Regions from separate parts of the Clostridium sp. DL-VIII genome, predicted to be linked through region 2. Evidence: a T-box and tRNA genes for the amino acid it is inferred to sense, from the RefSeq annotation. Region 2 holds a T-box; the other holds one or more tRNA genes.
The links. A T-box is a leader RNA that pairs with one kind of tRNA and senses whether it is charged. The one in region 2 lies ahead of serS (serine--tRNA ligase), so its partner is inferred to be a tRNA-Ser.
Positions count from the first base shown of each region.

Region 1: it has a tRNA-Ser gene. The T-box ahead of serS (serine--tRNA ligase) is inferred to sense a tRNA for this amino acid. The anticodon was not compared.

Region 1 covers NZ_CM001240.1:265,587-276,327, reverse strand. The annotation lists gene addA (helicase-exonuclease AddAB subunit AddA) at 1-2,486, opposite strand, end outside; gene addB (helicase-exonuclease AddAB subunit AddB) at 2,571-6,038, opposite strand; gene CDLVIII_RS01290 (GNAT family protein) at 6,058-6,549, opposite strand; tRNA gene CDLVIII_RS01285 (tRNA-Ser) at 6,708-6,798, opposite strand; tRNA gene CDLVIII_RS01280 (tRNA-Ser) at 6,834-6,924, opposite strand; tRNA gene CDLVIII_RS01275 (tRNA-Ser) at 7,138-7,228, opposite strand; tRNA gene CDLVIII_RS01270 (tRNA-Ser) at 7,266-7,356, opposite strand; gene CDLVIII_RS01265 (DUF1667 domain-containing protein) at 7,483-7,713, opposite strand; gene CDLVIII_RS01260 (FAD-dependent oxidoreductase) at 7,730-9,127, opposite strand; gene CDLVIII_RS01255 (transcription repressor NadR) at 9,130-9,651, opposite strand; tRNA gene CDLVIII_RS01250 (tRNA-Ala) at 9,983-10,058, opposite strand; tRNA gene CDLVIII_RS01245 (tRNA-Ile) at 10,060-10,136, opposite strand; rRNA gene rrf (5S ribosomal RNA) at 10,149-10,265, opposite strand; rRNA gene CDLVIII_RS01235 (23S ribosomal RNA) at 10,379-10,741, opposite strand, start outside.
Region 2 covers NZ_CM001240.1:4,845,085-4,855,825, reverse strand. The annotation lists gene CDLVIII_RS22425 (transposase family protein) at 417-1,796, shown strand; T-box leader at 2,094-2,332, shown strand; gene serS (serine--tRNA ligase) at 2,393-3,670, shown strand; T-box leader at 3,947-4,175, shown strand; gene CDLVIII_RS22415 (8-oxo-dGTP diphosphatase) at 4,408-4,863, shown strand; gene gltX (glutamate--tRNA ligase) at 4,925-6,586, shown strand; gene CDLVIII_RS22405 (DUF6323 family protein) at 7,084-7,551, shown strand; gene CDLVIII_RS22400 (DUF6179 domain-containing protein) at 7,558-8,913, shown strand; gene CDLVIII_RS22395 (pentapeptide repeat-containing protein) at 9,113-9,973, shown strand; gene CDLVIII_RS22390 (class I tRNA ligase family protein) at 10,564-10,741, shown strand, end outside.

The sequences.
Region 1 (10,741 bases), 1.9 Mb from region 2:
TTTTTACCAATTCCACATAAGAATACTACTGGAAACTCCAATCCTTTACTTTTATGAATACTCATAATTCTAACTACATCTTCATTTTCTCCTAGTATTTTGGCACTTCCCATGTCTCCGGAAGATTTTTTAAGTTTATTTATAAAATTTATAAAATTAAATAATCCCTTAAAACTTGTTTTTTCAAATTGTCTTGCTCTTTGAAATAATATTCTTAAATTTGCTTGTCTTAATACACCATTAGGCATAGCCCCAACATATCCATAATAAGCAGTATCCATATATAAGTACCATATGAATTCATCAATTGCCATATAAATTGATTTTTTTCTCCACTTATCAATATTATCAATTAAATATTTACACTTATTTATTAACTCTTTTGAATACTGTCCTTCTCCAGATTTAAAATCTTCCTTGCTTATACACTTTATATTCTCATAAAAGTAACTTTCTTTATTTACTAGCCTTACTTCACTTATCTCCTCTGCTGAAAAACTGATAATTGGAGATCTCATTATTGCTATCATCGGAATATCCTGCATTGGATTATCAATTATTTTTAATAAAGAAATTATTGTTCTAATCTCAATAGATTCAAAATATCCTGATCCTGTATCTGCATATACTGGAATTCCTTCATTCCCTAATTCATCTAGTAGTGTTTCAGACCAATTCTTTGTTGCCCTGAGAAGAATTACAATATCTCTATATTTTAATGGTCTATATTCTCCAGTTTCCTTATCTATAACATTAAATGTTTTCTCTCCACTTTGTGACATTAATTCTCTAATCTTTCTTGCCACAACTCTTCCCTCTAACGCAACATTACTTATTTCTTCTTGATCATCTTCAATATCTTCTGCTGCTTCTTCTTCATGATTTTTATCCACTATATTGACCTCTATTGATCCGCCAGCAATTACATTATCTTGGCTTACTTCTTTATAACTAGCACCTAAATTTAGTGCTTCTTCATCTGTATATTCTAGCTCTCCAACAGTTTCAGACATTAGCTGCTTAAACAGATAATTTACACCATCTATAACTTCTTTTCTGCTTCTAAAATTTTTATATAGCTGAATCTTTCTGTTATTACCTTGATCTATATGATAAGTATTATATTTTTCAATAAATAATTCAGGTTTTGCCTGCCTAAATCTATATATACTTTGTTTTACATCACCAACCATAAACACATTAGGATTATCATACTCTTTTCTAGATACTAAATTTATTATTGTTTCCTGTACATTATTTGAATCTTGATACTCATCAACAAGTACCTCATCAAAGTATTCCTTGAATTCTACTGCTACCTTAGATGGTATTATATTATTATTTTCATCGTAATCAATTAATACTTTTAAACATAAATGTTCCAAGTCATTAAAATCTAGTATATTTCTTTCTCTTTTTCTTTTTCTGAATCTTTCATCAAACTCTAAAACAATTTCTGTTAACTTTTTAATATATGGATATGAACCTTTAATATTAAGCAGCATTTGCTCTGGAGTTACTGCAAACGTATTATTAATTAATTCAGATATTTTCTTCTTAATATCGTCTCTTATTTTTTTTACAAGATTTTGAGAACTTTCATCTGAAACCTTATCTTTTTTAATAGTCTTCAATCTAGAAAAACTTATGCACAATAATGAGTTGTAAATTGCCTCAAGCCCATTATCAGTAGATTCGTAAGCTTTTTTTATATCTATTAGTTCATTTGTAAAATTATCTAAATATGCTTCTAGACCATCTATCTTATTAATTATTTCAATGGCTTTTTCCATCATTTTAATATGGCCTTGAACTTCAATTCTAATACTTTCAATAAGAACTTTTACCCATTTTGTCTGATTCAGTTCTCCTAATGTATTGATATTGAAAATTTCTGCATTCTTATTAAGCCATTTTTCAGGCCATGGACCTGACATAGTAAAATTATGTAAATCTAAAACTAAATCCCTAAGGTTATTATCATTCTTATAGCTGCTAAATGCTTCAACCAGATTAATAAATTCAGTATCCTCTTCATCATATTTATCTTCAAAAAGTTCTTCCATAACTTCATTCTTAATTAATATACCTTCCGTTTGATCTCCAATTCTAAAAGATGGGTCTAAATCTATTCTATGATAGTTATTTTTTATTACATCTAAACAAAATGAATGCATTGTAGTGATATTAGTTCTATTTAATAATGTTAGCTGTTTTTGAAGATTCTTAGAATTAGGTTTTCTTTCTAACTCTTTTGATATGGCATCAGCAATTCTCTCTCTCATTTCTGCTGCTGCTGCATTAGTAAATGTCACAACTAATAATTTATCTATATCAACTGGATTCTCATCATTTGTAATTATTCTAATAATTCTCTCTACCAATACAGCAGTTTTACCAGAGCCTGCTGCTGCTGCAACTAAAAGATTGCAATTTCTTGTTTCAATTGCACTTAACTGTTCCTTAGTCCATTTCGTTTCTCCCATATATTATCTCTCCTATCACTATCTAAAGCTGTTCAAATTATAATTTAGTATTTATAGACTATAAGCTATTTTAATAAAACATTCTCACGAATCATTTTCTTCCCGTAAACAACTTATAGAACTTTTTATATTGTTCCAAATTTCATTTGAAGATTTCTTTGAAACTATCTTATATTTATTATCCTTTATTGTCGTATCAAACTGGCATATTGACGAAAAATCACAATATTCACAATATGTTCTATTGGCATTTTTAATTGGTTGTATTTTAATTTCTCCACTCAGCATCTCTTCACATAAATCTATCATTTTTTTATTAACGTACTCTCTAAGTAATATAAATTCTTCTTCTGTAACTACGTCACTATTAGATTTAAAATCTCCATCATTTTTAAATGCAGCTGGTATAATTAATGAATATCCATCAATATCCTTATCCATCGCTCTAACAACCCTAGCATCCTTTAAAACTAATCCTCTCATTTTCAAAGCACTTAGAACCTCTTCTTGTACCTGTTCTGTTGTCATTTCTTTATTTCCCTTTATTATAGGGTCATCTATTTTAAAATATAATATAGCACCAGGCTTCACTTGCTTCTTTAATATATATTTAGAATTTTTAATAAGAGCATCTAAATAAACTAATAGTTGCATTTGTAATCCATTATAAAGTTCATTTAAATCAAGTTTATTAGAACCAGTCTTATAATCTACAACTCTAATATAAGTTTCTCCATCTAAATCCAATGTATCTATTCTATCTATTCTTCCTTGAAGATATACTTTTTCTTTTGAGCTTAATTCTAATGTTATGGCTTCCCCTGATCTATAGTCTCCAAAATTAAATTCTGTTTTGAATACTTCAAATTCACCTTTTCCTATTTGATTTGCAATAACTGAGACAGATTTAGAGATTACCCTTTTAAACCTTTGAGCTAAATATCTAAACTTTTTTGAACTATTTAATATGGAGTTATCGTCAGAAATTAATTTTTTATCAATAAGACTAGACACTATATCTTTGCACTTCTCATTGTTTAATTCAGACCACAGAATACCCTCTTCTCTAATTTTATTCGTAAATGAATCTAACATTTCATGTACAAATGACCCTAAATCTGGTGGTGTAAATTCGTATACTTTTCTGTTTTTAGCTTTAAGTCCATATTGAACAAAATATGAAAATGGACATTCAGCATACTTTTCCAATCTTGAAACACTAAATACTAACTTTCCCATGTCATTTTGATAAAGCTTTTTAAGCTTACTTCGAGCAATCTTATCACCTACATTAGAATATTCAAGACCTTTAAAGATGCTCTTAACTTTTTCCTTAAACTCTTCCTTCTCACTAAACCAACTATATACGTCTGGCCAATATTCTTCTACATCTTCTTTATCAAAATCCTTTCTCATCGCAAGTATAAGTTCATTAAATGTTGGAATTGGAGTATTAATTTTATTAAACTTATCTTTTTCATTACCTAAATCATAAATATCACTTTCTTCTACTAATCCAGGCAATATTTTTTTGATTCTAGGTATCACTATAGATGGTCTTAATGATTTACCTTCAAAATCAGACATAGGATACGATAATAATAAATATTCACTACTTATTGTTAATGCTATATATAGTAAATATTGCTCCTCAAATACCTTGCTCCTGGTTGTTGATGATAAACTTACACCTATTTCGCTTAATATTCCCCTATCTCTATCTGATAGTATTCCTTCTTCCTTTTTAGATGCTGGCAGTACACCATCATTTATTCCTACTATATAAAGAACCTTAACATCTCTACCTTTAATTCTTGCTATATCTCCAATATTCACCTGATCTAAAGCAACTGGTATAACTCCAATTTCCTCATTTGAGAACCCTGAATTTAATATTTTAAAAAATTCAAAGCTATCTAATTTTTCATCTCCAATTACATCTACTGCCTGATCTAAAATCTCTATAACTATACCTTCAACTTGACTATATTCCTTAACTTTATCTTCTAAACCAATTTCCTCAAAAGCTTCTATCCATTCATTTATTCTCTCAAAAGCTTTTAAGTCAACTAAAAACTCATAAATCGCCGTACATATATCCCTAACATTATGCTTTCCGTCTATTTTGTTATGAAAAGTTATTAAGGGAATTCTTATTTCCTCCATAATTTCAGATATTAATATTTTCTCATCCGTTAATTCTTCATTATTATTAAACCATTTTTCATTAATTATCTCTTCTACAGTCCACTTATATCCTTTTACTCCATGTTCAAGCACGAAGTTTTCTAAAATATCTATATATGAGTTATCTATACCAGTTAATCCACTTTTCAAATATTTAAATACACTCTCATAAGACCAATTTTTAAATAAAATTTCAAAAGCTGAACTTATAAGTACTATTAATGGATTACTTAACAACTGAATCTTTTTATCTAAGAAATACGGTATATCATAATCTTTAAATATTACTGATATTATTTTTTGATAATCATCTATATTTCTACAAACAACAGATATATCTTTATATCTATATCCTTTATCCCTTACAAGTTCAATAATACTTCTCGCTACCCGCTCAATTTCATCGTAAATATTATTTGCTTTATATAGCGCTACATTATTACACTTATCTCTATATTCTGTAAATGGATAAGTAAAGAAATATTTTTCAATGTGTCTAAGCTCCGCATTACTTTTAAATCTATATGGTATAGTATTATTTAAATAAATAGGTCTATCATAAGCTATGTTATTATCCTCTATTATCTTCAATATCTTATTTTCTGTGTTTTTTACTATATTAAATACATCAGTTATATCTTCGTATTTATCATCTATAGATTTACTACTATCCATACAAAGAGTTATATTTACTCTCTTGCATCTCTTGGCTAACAATCTTATAATTTCTAATTGTTGAGGTGTAAAACTATTAAATTCATCTATCCATACTTCTGAATCTACATATGCGTCAGATTCCGATAACTTTTTTTCTAGTAATGTTAATTCATCATCTCCATCAATATAATTTTCATGCATCTTTAAATTAAATGCTTCATAGACTACTGCTAATTCCTTGATTTTTTGCACTAATTCATAATCATTTATTTTTCCATCTAATGCTTGCAGACTATCAATATTAACATTGTATTTCTTAAATTCAGAAATTACTTCAGAAATTACTTTATTGAATCCTTGCTCTCCTGATATTTTTTTAAAATAATCTAAAGAATCTATCGTTTCATTTAGCACTCTATGAATTAACATGTTTCGTCCAGACTCTTTTATTATTTCTTTGACACGTCCACCGTATTCTTCAAAAATTTCATGTGCCATTTTTTTAAAACTTAATACTTCGGTTCTTAAAAAAGCACGTTCTCCAATAGCTTTTAACATTTTATTTTCTGTAGTGAATGTATATTGCTCTGGAACTAATAAAATTAATTTGTTTTCTCCTATTCCCTCACCTATTTTAACTTTTATATCATTAATACAAAATTGACTTTTTCCTGTCCCTGCTCTTCCATAAATAAATCTTATACTCATATGTGCTATACCTCACCTTTTAAATATCTGCTAATTCTTTTTTACCTATTCCCATAATTATAGTATCAACATATCTACCATTTATATAAACTTTATTTCTCTTTATTCCTTCTTCTACAAATCCGCATTTCTTATAGCAATTTACTGCTCTTAAATTATACTTTATAACTTCTAACTCAACTCTTATAGCATCTAATTTCCCAAACAAATATCGTATAAGCGTCCTTATAGAATCCTGACCATATTTCTTTCCCCAATACATGCTTCCAATGGTTATTCCAATAGAATATATTCCTTTGCAATCATTACTCTCCTTATATGTTATAAATCCAACTAAAACATTCTTTTCATTAATTATACTTAGCGCCTTCCTTAAACTTTTATTGCCACTTTGTATATCATTAGGTATCGTATTATATAATTTAACATTTTCATCATTAAATAATCTATATAATATCAAAATATCTCTCTTTTGTAACGTTCTCAAATATATATTATAACCTTTAAGCATGATTCACCTTCTTTAGCAAATTGGTGTACTAATTTTATTATAATATTTTAATTCTAAAATTTAAATTTATTGCGTCAATTTTTAATTATATTTATTAAATGTTTGTATTATAATTTTTTGAACAACAAAAAAAACATCTAACATAATGTTAGATGTTTTGGCGGAGGATCCGGGATTTGAACCCGGGCGCCAGTTACCCGACCTACGCCCTTAGCAGGGGCGCCTCTTCAGCCACTTGAGTAATCCTCCACGTGCCCTCTATTATTTTTACTTTAAAAATAATGTGGCGGAAAGATAGGGATTCGAACCCTAGGTACGCTTACACGCACGCCGGTTTTCAAGACCGGTGCCTTAAACCAACTCGACCATCTTTCCGTAACTCACAAAACTTATTATACCAAGCAAGACTATACCTGTCAATATTTTTATTCGAATAATTTTAGCAAGATTCACAATCTTAATTTTTTTAATACCTTTATAAATTATTAGAAAATCAATTTTTTTATATGCAGGAAAATCTGCTTAACATATTGTGTGTTTCTACTACTTTCAAAAATAAAAAAACACCTAACCAACGTTAGATGTTTTTGGCGGAGGATCCGGGATTTGAACCCGGGCGCCAGTTACCCGACCTACGCCCTTAGCAGGGGCGCCTCTTCAGCCACTTGAGTAATCCTCCACATGCCTTCTAATTTTTTATTTTTTAGAAAAAAAAATGGCGGAAAGATAGGGATTCGAACCCTAGGTACGCTTACACGCACGCCGGTTTTCAAGACCGGTGCCTTAAACCAACTCGACCATCTTTCCACGTCTCACGACAAATATGATTATAACAAGGATTTATATTTATGTCAACTATTTTATTATATTTTCTTTTGTTAGTTTTATTTTAATTATAAAACTAACATGCATCATTGTACCTATATACTAAATTTAAGACGAAATCTTTTTAGTGCAAACAATATCTACACCAGTATTCATAATATTTTTGCATATAATGTCTCCAATGTTAATAGGTGTACTTGCATAAATCCTGCTAAGAACTTTAGAAAATTCCCTCCATAAGCCTTTCTCTATTGGCTTATTACTCTTTACTGATACAACCTTATAATTTTGATTACCTTTTATTCTAACTACACTAGTAAATACATCCTTATTTCCCATTCTTAATCCCCCTTACTCAAATTTCATTGAATTCCTTAATTCTTCCTACTAAGATATTGGAATCCATAGAATCATCTACTATACTCAAAATACTTTTATCCATTTCTCTGGCTAAAATTTTTATAATTCTCATATTACAATACGAACCGTTACAGCTCCCTACTCCTATTCCAGTACGCCTTTTTACTCCTTCAACAGTTCTTGCTCCTAAAGGTCTTCTTATGGCGTCGACAATCTCACCTTCTGATATATTATTGCAATTACAGACTATATTTCCATAGCGGCTATCTACTGAAATTATCTTATTTCTCTGCTCCTTAGACATATTTCTAAATATATATACATCTCTTTTCTTATCAATAAAATCTCTCTTTTTAGTTATATTCATATTTACTTTAAGTTTCTCCTCTATGTCTTTAGCGATAGCTGGTGCAATTGTTATTTGAGCATAGTGATTTCCTGAAATTCTCATATACCCCATTTCTACATTACTATTATCTATAAGAATATTATTCCCACTATATATTTCTGTAAATATATTAGTTATCAATTCTTTATCTATGTATTTCAATATATTTTTGGATAGCATCAATTCTTCCTCTAATCCTAAACACTTATTACTCTTAATTGCTATTAAATTTCCTTTTGATGACGTCGTAGGCATATTTATTATGAATGTATCTTCATCTATATCATCAATAACAATAGTATTTATATCATTCTTTAATCTTTCATTTAATAGTATATAATTTATTCTCTTATTCTTTGCTTCATTTTGAGCTTCATAAAACGTTCCATTTGAAAACTCATTCGGAATTGTATTGATTACAAATTTACATGTAAACTTATTTTTATTAGTAGTTACTTTAAATCCCTTAGATATATATTTTATATCTATAACTTCTTCCTCTAATCTAAAGTTTACACCATTATCTGCCGCTACCTCTGCATAAGAAATTGCTAGATTGTATGGAGAAATTATCGCAGTATTTTCTGAATATAATGCTTTATTTATATTAGTTTGCAAATTAGGTTCTATATCATAGATGGCACTGTCTTCTATTATATGAACAGAATCTATCCCTCTTTCCACAGCTCTTTTATTTATTTTATCAAGTACATCAGATCTAGCATCATTTGATGTTATTCTTAATGATCCCACTTTTCTATATGCAACACTAAACTTTTTACAATGCTCTTCGATTAATTTTCTTCCGACGCACTCTAATTTAGCTATAGTACTATCATCTGTCTCTGATCCATCATAAATAATTGCTGTATTAGCAAAGGATATATCATTTGCTATATCATAGTCCTTTTCAATCAACGCTATATTTATATTGTATTTTGAAAGTTCATATGCTATCGCACATCCAATTATTCCTCCACCTAAAATTAACACATCATAGTCCATTATTAATCCTCCAAATCTGATACAATAAAATTGCGTTTTCTAAGTTCTAATATGATTAAATCAATATCTTCTTGACTTTCTGCTGCTATTGTATGAATATGAACACCATTAGTTAATGCTGATAGCAATTTTGCCTTTTGCTCATTATATTTTTGAATGAACTTATTCAACTCATTGTAATTTTTAATCATAAGCATCCCTTTTATTTCTCCGTATAATGGATGCTCTACTATAACGTCTTCAACTGTTCCTCCATATTTAATAACTATACTTAATTCATCAAACATTTCTTCTTCTGTATGGGTTACCGCAATAATAGCTCTGACTTTATGCTGATTTGCATTTATTATATATCCATCTGGAGTTGCAATTATATTCTGCCCTTCAGCTCTAAGAATAGCTATATCTTTTACTATAACCTGTCTAGTTACAGAATACTTTTTAGCTATAATACCTCCTTTTAATGGTTCATGATTTTCTAATAATAACCTTATTATATTCTCTCTTCTCTCATTAGAATTCATATTTGCCTCCCTTGCCGACTGCAATTATTCCCCAAAATAAAATTAGTACTATAATAATATAATCATATTATTATATACACTCTCTATATTATTATAACATTTGAACAGATTTATATTACCTTAAAATAATTCTCATAATTTCATTATAGTTTAAATTTTATTCGAATCAATAATAGTATAAATTTGTTTTTGAATTTTGTATCGTTATTAAAATTAGACTAATCATAAATTTATATAAATCATTCTATATTTACTGTAAATGTATACTTCTCAGGTTAATTTAAATAATTATATAACAAAAAAAGTTATGAATTACTCCATAACTTTTTAATGGTGGAGATAAAGAGATTCGAACTCTTGACCCCCTGCGTGCAAGGCAGGTGCTCTCCCAACTGAGCTATACCCCCATGGTGGACCTTCAGGGACTCGAACCCTAGACCTACCGGTTATGAGCCGGTTGCTCTAACCAACTGAGCTAAAGATCCCTTTTATATTTTACCTGGCAACGTCCTACTCTGCCACACAGTCTCCCATGCAGTACCATCGGCGCTATAGACCTTAACTTTCCTGTTCGGAATGGGAAGGAGTGTTACCTCTATGCCATCATCACCAGATTATCACAAGAAATATTATACTTAGTAATATATAACATGTCAAGTGCTTTGAAAGAAATTTATTCTTTCAAAATTGCACATAGCTACTTAATGTATTTACAACTTGATTTATATTGGTCAAGCCCTCGACCTATTAGTATCAGTCAGCTAAATATGTTACCATACTTACACCTCTGACCTATCAACCTTGTAGTCTTCAAGGGGTCTTACTAGCTTATGCTATGGGAAATCTCATCTTGAGGTGGGCTTCACACTTAGATGCTTTCAGCGTTTATCCCTTCCCGACTTAGCTACCCAGCTATGCTTCTGGCGAAACAACTGGTACACCATAGGTCAGTCCATCCCGGTCCTCTCGTACTAAGGACAGCTCCTCTCAAATTTCCTACGCCCGCGACGGATAGGGACCGAACTGTCTCACGACGTTCTGAACCCAGCTCGCGTGCCGCTTTAATGGGCGAACAGCCCAACCCTTGGGA
Region 2 (10,741 bases):
TGTCAATTAGAACATATTTAGTATCTATCATATAATAAACTTCCATTCATATTTATGTCAAGATTCAACTGAAGAAGGGCATTTAGTTTAGAAACAGTGAAAATAATAAGCACATCTGTTTTATTTAATGAGTGTGTGAATTTAGCTTTATTTTTCATTTGAATTTATTAAAAAATCAATAAATAAAAAGGAATATTTTTAATTGATTTTACGAATAATACTATTAAAAACATTTAAAAATAATATAATTCACATTCCTTAATATTACATTTAAATTGGTTTTAAATTCAAAGATAAGGTTTTACCAGCTCTAAAGATTGAATTAATTTCGAGTAAATAAACTCCAAAAATGTAATGAATTATGATAAAATATAATTAAGAAAAGTGCCTAAATTACTACGTTTGCGGGGAAAGTTATGAATAGAAGAACAAGAAAACAAAAAAGAGAAATGGAAAAAGAAATAAATTTTTTCGGAGAATTTTCAAAAATAAAAAAGCATTTTTTTAGAGATTTTAATAGGAAATTAGCCAATGTGAAAGATAAAAGAAATCAAAGTTATATAACTTATAATCCAGAAATAATACTGTTTGTAGTTATTATGAAAAATGTTTCTGGAATTGTTAGCATGAATAGAATGACAAATGATTTTAACAATGATTTAGCAATAGATAATATAGCTAAATCATTAGGATATGACTCGTTAGAAGACATACCACACTATGATACTATAAATGACTTTTTGAGAAAATTAGACGTATCTGAATTAGAAAAAATTAGAGATTATATGATACGAGAGCTTTTCAAAAAAAGGTCGTTGGAGAAATATCGATTATTAGATAAGCATTGGTGCATTGCTATTGATGGTTCACAATTATTTTCCTTTAAGGAAAAACATTGTGAACATTGTTTAAGGAAAGAACACAAGAATAAAGATACTGGTGAAATAGAAAGAATAACTTATTATCACACGGTATTAGAAGCTAAGCTTATTTTAGGAAATATGACATTTAGTATATTAACTGAATTTGTAGAAAATGAGAACGAAAGCGTTAGCAAACAAGATTGTGAAATAAATGCAGCTAGAAGACTTATGAAAAAATTGAAATATAAGTTTAGAAAGCTTAATATCTGCATTTTAGGTGATAGTCTTTATGCATGTGAACCAATTTATAAATTATGTACTGAGTATAAGTGGAAATTTATTTTTAGATTTAAAGAAGGAAGAGCAAAAACACTTTGGGAAGAAATTCAAACCATAAAATATATTGAGAATAATGAAAACACCTCTAATTTAACTTTTAAAAGTCACGAGATACATCAAAAGTTAACTTATATAAATGAAGTTTCATATAAAAATAGCTCTGTTAATATAGTAGATTTCACTGAAAACATTCGCAAGAAATCTAAAGATAAAAGCACAAAAGAAGAAACGTCCAAAAACTTTGTTTTTGTTACGAATATACAAGTTACTAAACGAAATGCTTTTAAAATTGTAGTCGCTGGTAGAAGCAGATGGAAAATAGAAAATGAAGGATTCAACAACCAAAAGAATATAAGATATGATATTGAGCATGCGTGTTGTTTATATTATCAGGCCATGAAAAATCATTATTTATTAGTTCAGATTTCAGATATATTAAGACAACTACTAGAAAACGGTAGCGCAGCACTAAAAGAATTAAAAATTGGGATAAAAGAAATATCTTCAAGAATGCTAGAATCCTTTCGAACAGACACTCTAACATCTGAAGATATATCACAGTTAAATCAGCATATAAAAATACACGATTTATAACAAATATTATTTTAACAAAGGTTGTGATAAATTTAAAGACTATGGAACAAATTAATTAAATTTTTTTTGCGTAGTTGCAACGCAACTAGTACGGCGTTTTTTCAAAAATTGATGGAAATATATTTTCTTAATTTTCTGAAAATAAATAAGGGATTTTAAGAGAATTTGGACGACATAAATAAATTTAATCTTTAACGCTGAGGTTTTACTTGAAAAATAGTATAAATGTATATATAATAATAAAGGATGCAGTATACACATTTATTATTTGTGTGTTATTGATATAAAGAAATATATGAAAAAGCAGTGATGATAAAAGCTACGATTTAAGAATTTCTTCAGAGAGCCGATGGATGGTGAGAATCGGTGAAAGGCTGAATCTTTCCACTTTTGGAGCTGTCAGCGGTAAAGTACATGATTATTTAATTCATGTGTTCAAGCTGAAAGATTAGTAACCTTTATATTACTATTTCGAGTGGTTGATTTTATTATGAATCAGCAATTTGGGTGGCAACGCGGATTATTCCGTCCCAATTTATATATTGGGACGGTTTTTTTATATTATAATTAATAATTATTTAATCAGGAGGAAAAATATGTTAGATATTAAATTTTTAAGAGAGAATCCAGAAATAGTTAAACAAAACATAAAAAATAAGTTTCAAGATAATAAATTAGGTTTAGTAGATGAAGTAATTGATTTAGATGCTGAACTTAGAAAAGTAAAGCAGGAAGTAGAAGCTTTGAGGGCTGATAGAAATAAGCTATCTAAACAAATTGGTGGTTTAATGGCTCAAGGTAAAAAAGAAGAAGCTGAAGAAGTAAAGAAAAAAGTAAGTGCGGATTCAGATAGAATGGCTGAATTAGATATAAAGGAAAAGGAATTAGAAGAAAAAGTTAAAAACATCATGATGGTTATTCCTAACATAATAGATCCAAGTGTTCCTATAGGTAAGGATGATAGTCAAAATGTAGAATTAGAACGTTTTGGAGACCCAGTTGTACCAGATTTTGAAATTCCATATCATACAGAAATTATGGAAAAATTCAATGGTATTGATTTAGATAGTGCAAGAAAGGTTGCAGGTAATGGTTTCTATTACTTAATGGGAGATATTGCAAGACTTCATTCTGCTGTTATATCTTACGCAAGGGACTTTATGATAGATCGTGGTTTTACATATTGTATTCCACCTTTCATGATTCGTAGCCAAGTTGTAACTGGTGTTATGAGTTTTGCAGAAATGGATGCTATGATGTACAAAATTGAAGGCGAAGATCTATATTTAATAGGAACTAGTGAACACTCTATGATTGGTAAGTTCATAGATACAATATTACCAGAAACATCACTTCCTCATACATTAACTAGCTACTCACCATGCTTTAGAAAAGAAAAAGGAGCTCATGGTATAGAAGAAAGAGGAGTATATAGAATTCACCAATTTGAAAAACAAGAAATGATTGTTGTATGCAAGCCGGAAGAAAGTAAAATGTGGTATGAAAAGTTATGGAAGAATACCGTTGATTTATTCCGTTCTTTAGATATACCAGTAAGAACTTTAGAATGCTGTTCAGGTGATTTAGCAGACTTAAAAGTAAAATCAGTTGACGTAGAAGCCTGGTCTCCTAGACAAAAGAAATACTTTGAAGTTGGAAGCTGCTCTAACTTAGGTGATGCACAAGCTCGTCGTTTAAAGATTCGTGTAGATGGTCCAGATGGAAAATATTTTGCACATACATTAAACAATACAGTGGTAGCTCCACCAAGAATGCTTATTGCCTTCCTTGAAAATAACTTAAATGAAGATGGAACTATTAATATTCCAACTGCTCTTCAACCATACATGGGTGGAAAGAAAGTTATTAAATAATTTAAAATAGTATACAAAAATAAAAGAATCCTCTGCTAGTATATTTATTATTATGCTGGCAGAGTTTTTTTGTTTTAATTTGAAGTTATTAAAACATATTGCATGAATATATATTATATTTGATGGTGAAGTTATATATATTGATGTTTAGATTGCAGATAGATTAAACAAAAGCATCTGAGTTATTTGTATATTTATAATAAAATCTCTTTACATTAACATTTTCAAAATGTATAATTGATTTGTATTTTGTAAATAATAAAATCTAATATATAATTAACTGTGTTGAAAAAGAAGAGTAAATAGTATTTTAAATTTAAGAGATCTAGGGAGGGTGGAAGCCTAGAATTTAGAGCTATTGAAGGAAGCTTTGGAGTAATAAATAGAAAGCCACTTGGCGTAGTATATTTATGGGGTTATTCCCTTAAAGATAATTAAGTGGATTAAATTAATTAATTTAATCAATTTAGGTGGTAACGCGGAAGTTAAGCCTTTCGTCCTAGAAGTTTTTAGGATGAGAGGTTTTTTTATATTAAAAATTAAAAAAATATATATAACGTTGTCTTATCATCAGCACTGCTTGACGATTTTTTTTGAATGGGTTGGAATTTAAAAAAAATATAAGCTTCAGTTTAAAGAGAAAGCAACAGATATTGAAGATGCAGTATATTTATGAGTTTAGGATAAATAATTTTGATTAAATATTATTTTTAATTTTGGGAGGTGAAATTATAACAGTGGCAAAAGTAGAATTGACCAATATGTGCATGGTTTATGATAAAGTAAATAATAAAGTTTTAGTCCAAGATAGAATTAAATCTTGGAAAAGGATTTCATTTCCAGGAGGTCATGTAGAAGATGGGGAAAGTTTAATAGAGTCAACTATAAGAGAAATCAAAGAAGAAACAGGGCTAACAATATCAAATTTAGAGCCATGTGGAATCATATACTGGAATAATGATGAAACTGGTGACAAATATTTTGTATTCAATTATAGAACAGATGTATTTAGTGGTGAATTATTAGAAAAAACTGATGAGGGTAATGTGTTTTGGGTAGATAAGGATGATTTGTTAAACCTTAATTTATCAGATGGTCTTAAAGAGAGGTTGCCTATGTTTTTAGAGAAAAAGTATTCAGAGGGATTTGGAACTTGGAATGAACATTGGGAAAGTCAATTAAGATTTATATAAATCGCCATAACAAGGGGCCTATAATACCTTGTAAGGAAGAATGATAAGGAGAGATAAGATAATGAGTTTTGAAAAATTAGCAGATATGATATTTGGAAATGTTAAAAATACACCTGAATATTATATTCAAAAATATCCAAAGAGAAATCTGAAAGTTGGTGCAAGAGTCACAAGATACGCACCAAGTCCAACTGGATTTCAACATATAGGTGGAGTATTTTCAGCATTAATAAATGAAAGATTAGCAAGTCAAACTGAAGGAGTTTTTTATTTAAGAATAGAGGATACTGACCAAAAAAGAGAAGTTGAAGGTGCAATAGAAGATACTATAGTAACTATGCATAATTTTGGTTTAGATTTTAGTGAAGGTATGACAGGTCAGGACACTTTTAAAGGTAATTATGGTCCATATAAACAAAGTGAAAGAGCTGATATATATAATACTTTTGCAAAAGATTTACTTATAAAAGGTTTAGCTTATCCAGATTTTTGTACTCCAGAAGAATTAACAGAACTTAGAGAAAGACAAATGGCTAATAAAATAACTCCAGGATACTATGGAGAATATGCTAAATTTAGAAACATAACAGAAGAAGAAGCAATAAAGAGAATTGAAAATGGAGAAAAGTATATTATAAGATTAAAGTCTCCTGGAAATCCTGAAAAAAGAGTTGAATTCCATGATCTAATAAAGGGGGATATATCATTCCCAGAGAATAATCAGGATGTAGTGCTTATAAAAGGTGATGGACTTCCAACATACCACTTTGCTCATGCAATAGATGATTATTTAATGAGAACTACAGATGTAATAAGAGGAGAAGAATGGTTATCATCACTTCCAATACATGTTCAATTATTTGAAGTTTTAGGTTTTGAAGCTCCAAGATATGCTCATATTCCAGTAATAATGAAGCAGGATGGTGGATCAAAGAGAAAGCTTTCAAAGAGAAAAGATGCAGAAGCTGCTGTTTCTTATTATAAGGAAGTTGGATTCCCAGTAGTATCAGTAGTAGAATACTTACTTAATATAGTTAATTCTACTTTTGAAGAATGGAGAGCTGAAAATCCTAAGGCTGATTATCATGAATTTGAAATCCATTTAGAAAAGATGGGTAAGAGCGGAGCATTATTTGATTTAGTTAAATTAAATGATGTATCTAAAGAATGTATAGCAGTAATGAAAGCAGAATATGTTTATGATAACTATATAACTTGGGCTAAAGAATTTGATGCAGAGATGTACAAATTAGTTTCAGAAAATGAAGTGATGGCAAAAGAAATCTTTAATATAGATAAAGAAGGTCCAAAGCCAAGAAAAGATTTTGCTAAATGGGATGAAGTAAAGGATAAGATTTTCTACTTCTTTGATGAACTATTCTATAAGGAATCAGTAGAACAAATAGAACTTCCAAAGGGTGTAACCTTAGAAGCAGCAAAAGAAGTTGTAGCTACTTATAAAAATGAATTTAAATTTAATGTAGAAAGCCAAGAAGCTTGGTTTGATGACTTAAAGGAAATAGGAATTAGACTTGGATACTGTGCGAATAGAAAAGAATTCAAAGCAAATCCAGATCAATATAAAGGTATGATTTCAGATGTTGCGGGAGCTGTAAGAGCCGCTTTAACTCACAGAACTAATTCACCTGATATTTATACTATAATGCAAATTATAGGTGAAGAAAATACTAGAGAAAGATTTGATAAGTTTTTAGCACTATAACAAGTTAAATAAAGAAATAAAGTAAGGTGTTTTTTTAGATGCCTTACTTTATTTTTATGTTTCTTTATTTCGCATGATTAATATTAGGCTTAAAATTCTTATGATATATATGAGCAATAATAAAATTACATTTGAAAGGGCTATAGGCTAAGTAGATATCTAGATGTAAAATGTATAAAATTAATTGAAACATATATATATATATGTTTCAATTGAAAATTTACAATGTACAATTGACAATTATGGTTGAAATCCTTACAGGATTTCTTCAATAATTGTTAATTGTGAACTGTACATTGCAAATTGCAATATATATATATTGTAAATAAAAATAGGATTTATAACGCAAAAAAAGAGCGTTCAAAATTGAAAACCCTCAGAAAAACGCATTGACAATAAAATAAGCCAATGATATAATATACAATTATGACTATATAATATTAATATAACATATTTTAATCTCTGTGTCAATAGTTTTTTGAAAGGAAGTTTTTAAATTGGATGAAATTATTAATTTGTTTCAAGAAGGCTCACTAGATAAGCAGGTATTTAATGATATACTCAAGTGCAATGAATTAACTCATGAATATGGGTTAAGGCTTAATGAGGACGATATAAAAGAAATAATTAATACAAGAAATTTGGCACTTGAGAAAAGCGGCAGAATAGAGTTTGACGGCCAAATTGTAGATAAAATTATAATGGCCTTTTGCAACTCTCCATATATTTCACAATATAATTATAGTGATACTATAAATGAACTGGTAGAAATTTTTTATAACTATAAGAATGAAACCTTAGATTATATAGGTGATGATGAATTAATAGAAATTATGAAAGAATACTTTGATAATTACTGTCAGGGATCTTTAGAACTTTTAGAAGGTAAAGTATTATATAAAATTGCAGATAATATTAGAAATGGTGTTAAGGATTATACAAATCTAAATAGTGAAAAGGACTGATAAATTATGGGGAACAGTAAGAGTATCAAAAGATATAATTTTTCTATAGAAAACAATCTTGATGCAGAATGTTTTTTTAAAAGCATTTTAGTAATTTGTCATGAAAGAAAACTTTTAGATGATGTAAATTTAACGAAAATATCTTACGAGAGATTAGAAACTTTAAAAATGCAGCTAAAATACTATACAAAAGATGAGAGCAGTTCAGTTATGGTTGAGACAGCAGAAAAACTGATGCAAGGCATTGATTATACTATAGGAATGTATTTAAAAACTTTCGATAATATAGAATTAATAATAGAGGAATTAAAAAAAACGAGTTTATTTGATATGTTAAAAAGAGGGCATGATTTAATAAAAGAAAAAGTGGCGTATAGTGAAAAACTACTGGAGAAGATTCAGAAAAATAAGCTTGATGTTGATAATTATTCATATAACGATACTATTGATTATGGAATCTCGATATTTTTTAAAGAATATAATGATTTCTTTGAGCCTCATGAAGTTTCGGGTTCGGTAGACTATCAGCTTTGTATGGATAATATGAATTATAAAGGTATTGAATATACAAGTAATTATCTAGAGACACTAGATTTAGAAAATGAGTTTTGTTATAACTTTGATATTGTTGAAATTAATAAATTATTAAAAGGGTATGATAAAAGGAGCGAATTACTTCTTATAAACATCTTTGAACTAGTATTAATTAATTCACTTGGCTTAATTGCTTGTGGTAAAAACCTTAATAGTCTTAATATTAGCAATATGGATAGAGAATATATAAAAAGAATGTTAGGAAAATTATCTTTAAATGAATTACAGGAAGCCTTAATAAAATATGGTTATAGCTGTTGTGAAATTTTAAATATAGAAAATGATGCATTAATAAGTTACATTAGAAAGGCAGTAGTCAAAATAACTCCAGCAATATATGACAGCCTTAAGTTGAACAAATTGGAGGCAGTATTTATTTCAACTGATAAAAATAAAAATGACGAAGTAATTAGATATATTGATGGTAAACAATTAAGTAACTCTGCATTTAGGAAATTAAGCGAAAAAGTTAGAGAGAGTTCTTCAACTCAAGATAAAGTTCAGCTTATAAAAAATAATATTAAAAGCCTTGGAGATTTAATAGATATGCTAAATGCTGAATGCTTGTTTGAAGATGAATTTATTACGTACTTTAAAAGCTTATCTAAATTAGAAATCATTCTTTTAGCAAGACATATATCAGATTCAAGCATGGACAGTGAATATGACAAGGAATGGTATTTGGAATTCAAAAAGTATATTTCAAGTTTAACTGAAGATGAGCAAATTAAGATAGATGAACTTAAAGAGAAAATAGAATTAATATAAAATTTAGTGAATGAGCTTGCTATAGTATAGTAAGCTCTAAAAAATATTTAAGAATACCTTATTAAATAGGCATTGTTATTGAAAGTACTATGGCAATTTCGATACGATTTCTGTGCAATATAAAATAGTAAATTATATACATACATAAAGTTACATATTAACAATTATTATGTGTCTTAAGAATATGGGGTGAGTAAAAATGACACACAAAAGTGAAGCTATATTTAATAAGGAACTATATGAGGATTTGAAAATTGATTGCGAAAAGTGTTTTGGATTTTGCTGCATAGCATTATATTTTTCTGCTTCTGAAGGTTTTCCAGCGGATAAAGATGCTGGAAAACCATGTTCAAACTTAAAATCAGATTTCTCTTGCGCCATTCACAAAAATCTTAGAAAGAAAGGGCTTAAAGGCTGCACGGCCTATGATTGTTTCGGAGCAGGGCAAAAAGTTGCTCAAGGTACATATGGAGGACGTGATTGGAAACAAGTCCCAGAAGCAGCGAAAGAAATGTTTGAGGTGTTTTTAATAATGAGACAGCTTCATGAAATGCTATGGTATTTATCTGAAGCATTTAGGATACAATCTAACGATATTATTCAAAATAAGCTTGATGATTTGATAAAGGAAATAGAAAATGTCACTAATCAGAATCCTGATTCACTTATGCAATTTGATATAGAAGCATATCGTGATAGAGTTAATTTATTACTTCATAAGACAAGTGAAACTGTACGGACTAAGGCACTTAATGGGCAAAGAAGTACTTTGAGACGTAAAAAGATTGCAAGCAGATTAGATTGTTTTGGTGCAGACCTTAGAAAGAGTAATCTTAGGGGAGCAGATTTAAGAGGAGCATTTTTAATTGCAGCAGATCTTAGAGGAAATGATCTTAGTGGAGCAGATTTTATTGGAGCTGACATGAGGGATGCAGATCTTAGAGGAACTAATCTAGAAGAAAGTATATTTCTTACACAAGGTCAAATTAATACAGCTAAAGGAGATTCAAATACAAAGCTGCCGCCAGCTTTAATTCGTCCAACATATTGGGAAGAATAATTCCCCCTTGACAAAATTTATTTTATTTAATATACTTTTACAAAATAAAGGCAATGAAGAGAAGAGTAGTTATTATAAAAGCTTGGGTACAATCAAAAATATTACTTGATTATTTTTTTGAATGTATCTTACAGAGAAGTTCCTTGTGCTGAAATGGAACAGTGGAAATTTTAACGAAACAAGCCTCGGAGCCGCATACGGATCTTAATTTAGATAACATGCTTAAGTAGAATGCAGTTTTGAATAAAGTATTTATACTTTGTTCAAAGTTATATGTAGAAATTATGCAGTGGTTTTTACATTTACTGGGAGCTGTAAATTGTAAACTGTGGACTGAATTAAGTGATACTATGACGTTTGTTCACGTTACAGAACTAGAGTATAAATTTGTACTCGAGAAGGTTAGTATGGCGACATGCTAATGAAATAGGGTGGTACCGCGGAATAATTCGCCCCTACAGATTAATAATTTTGTAGGAGGTGTTTTTTTTATACCATTTTTTATAATGTAGATTAAAAATATGAGATTCTTAATGGTGCAGAGCTTATGCATAATTAGGAAGGATTAACTTAAAGGAGTGTACTTTATTATGGAAGAAAGAAAAGTAAAACGACCTGTATTCCCTAAAAGAGCTGTAATAACTGCTGGTATGCCTTATGGAAATAAAGAATTACATTTTGGTCACGTAGGCGGTGTGTTTGTTCATGCTGATGCTTTTGCAAGATTTTTAAGAGATAGGATAGGAAGCGAAAATGTTATATTTGTAT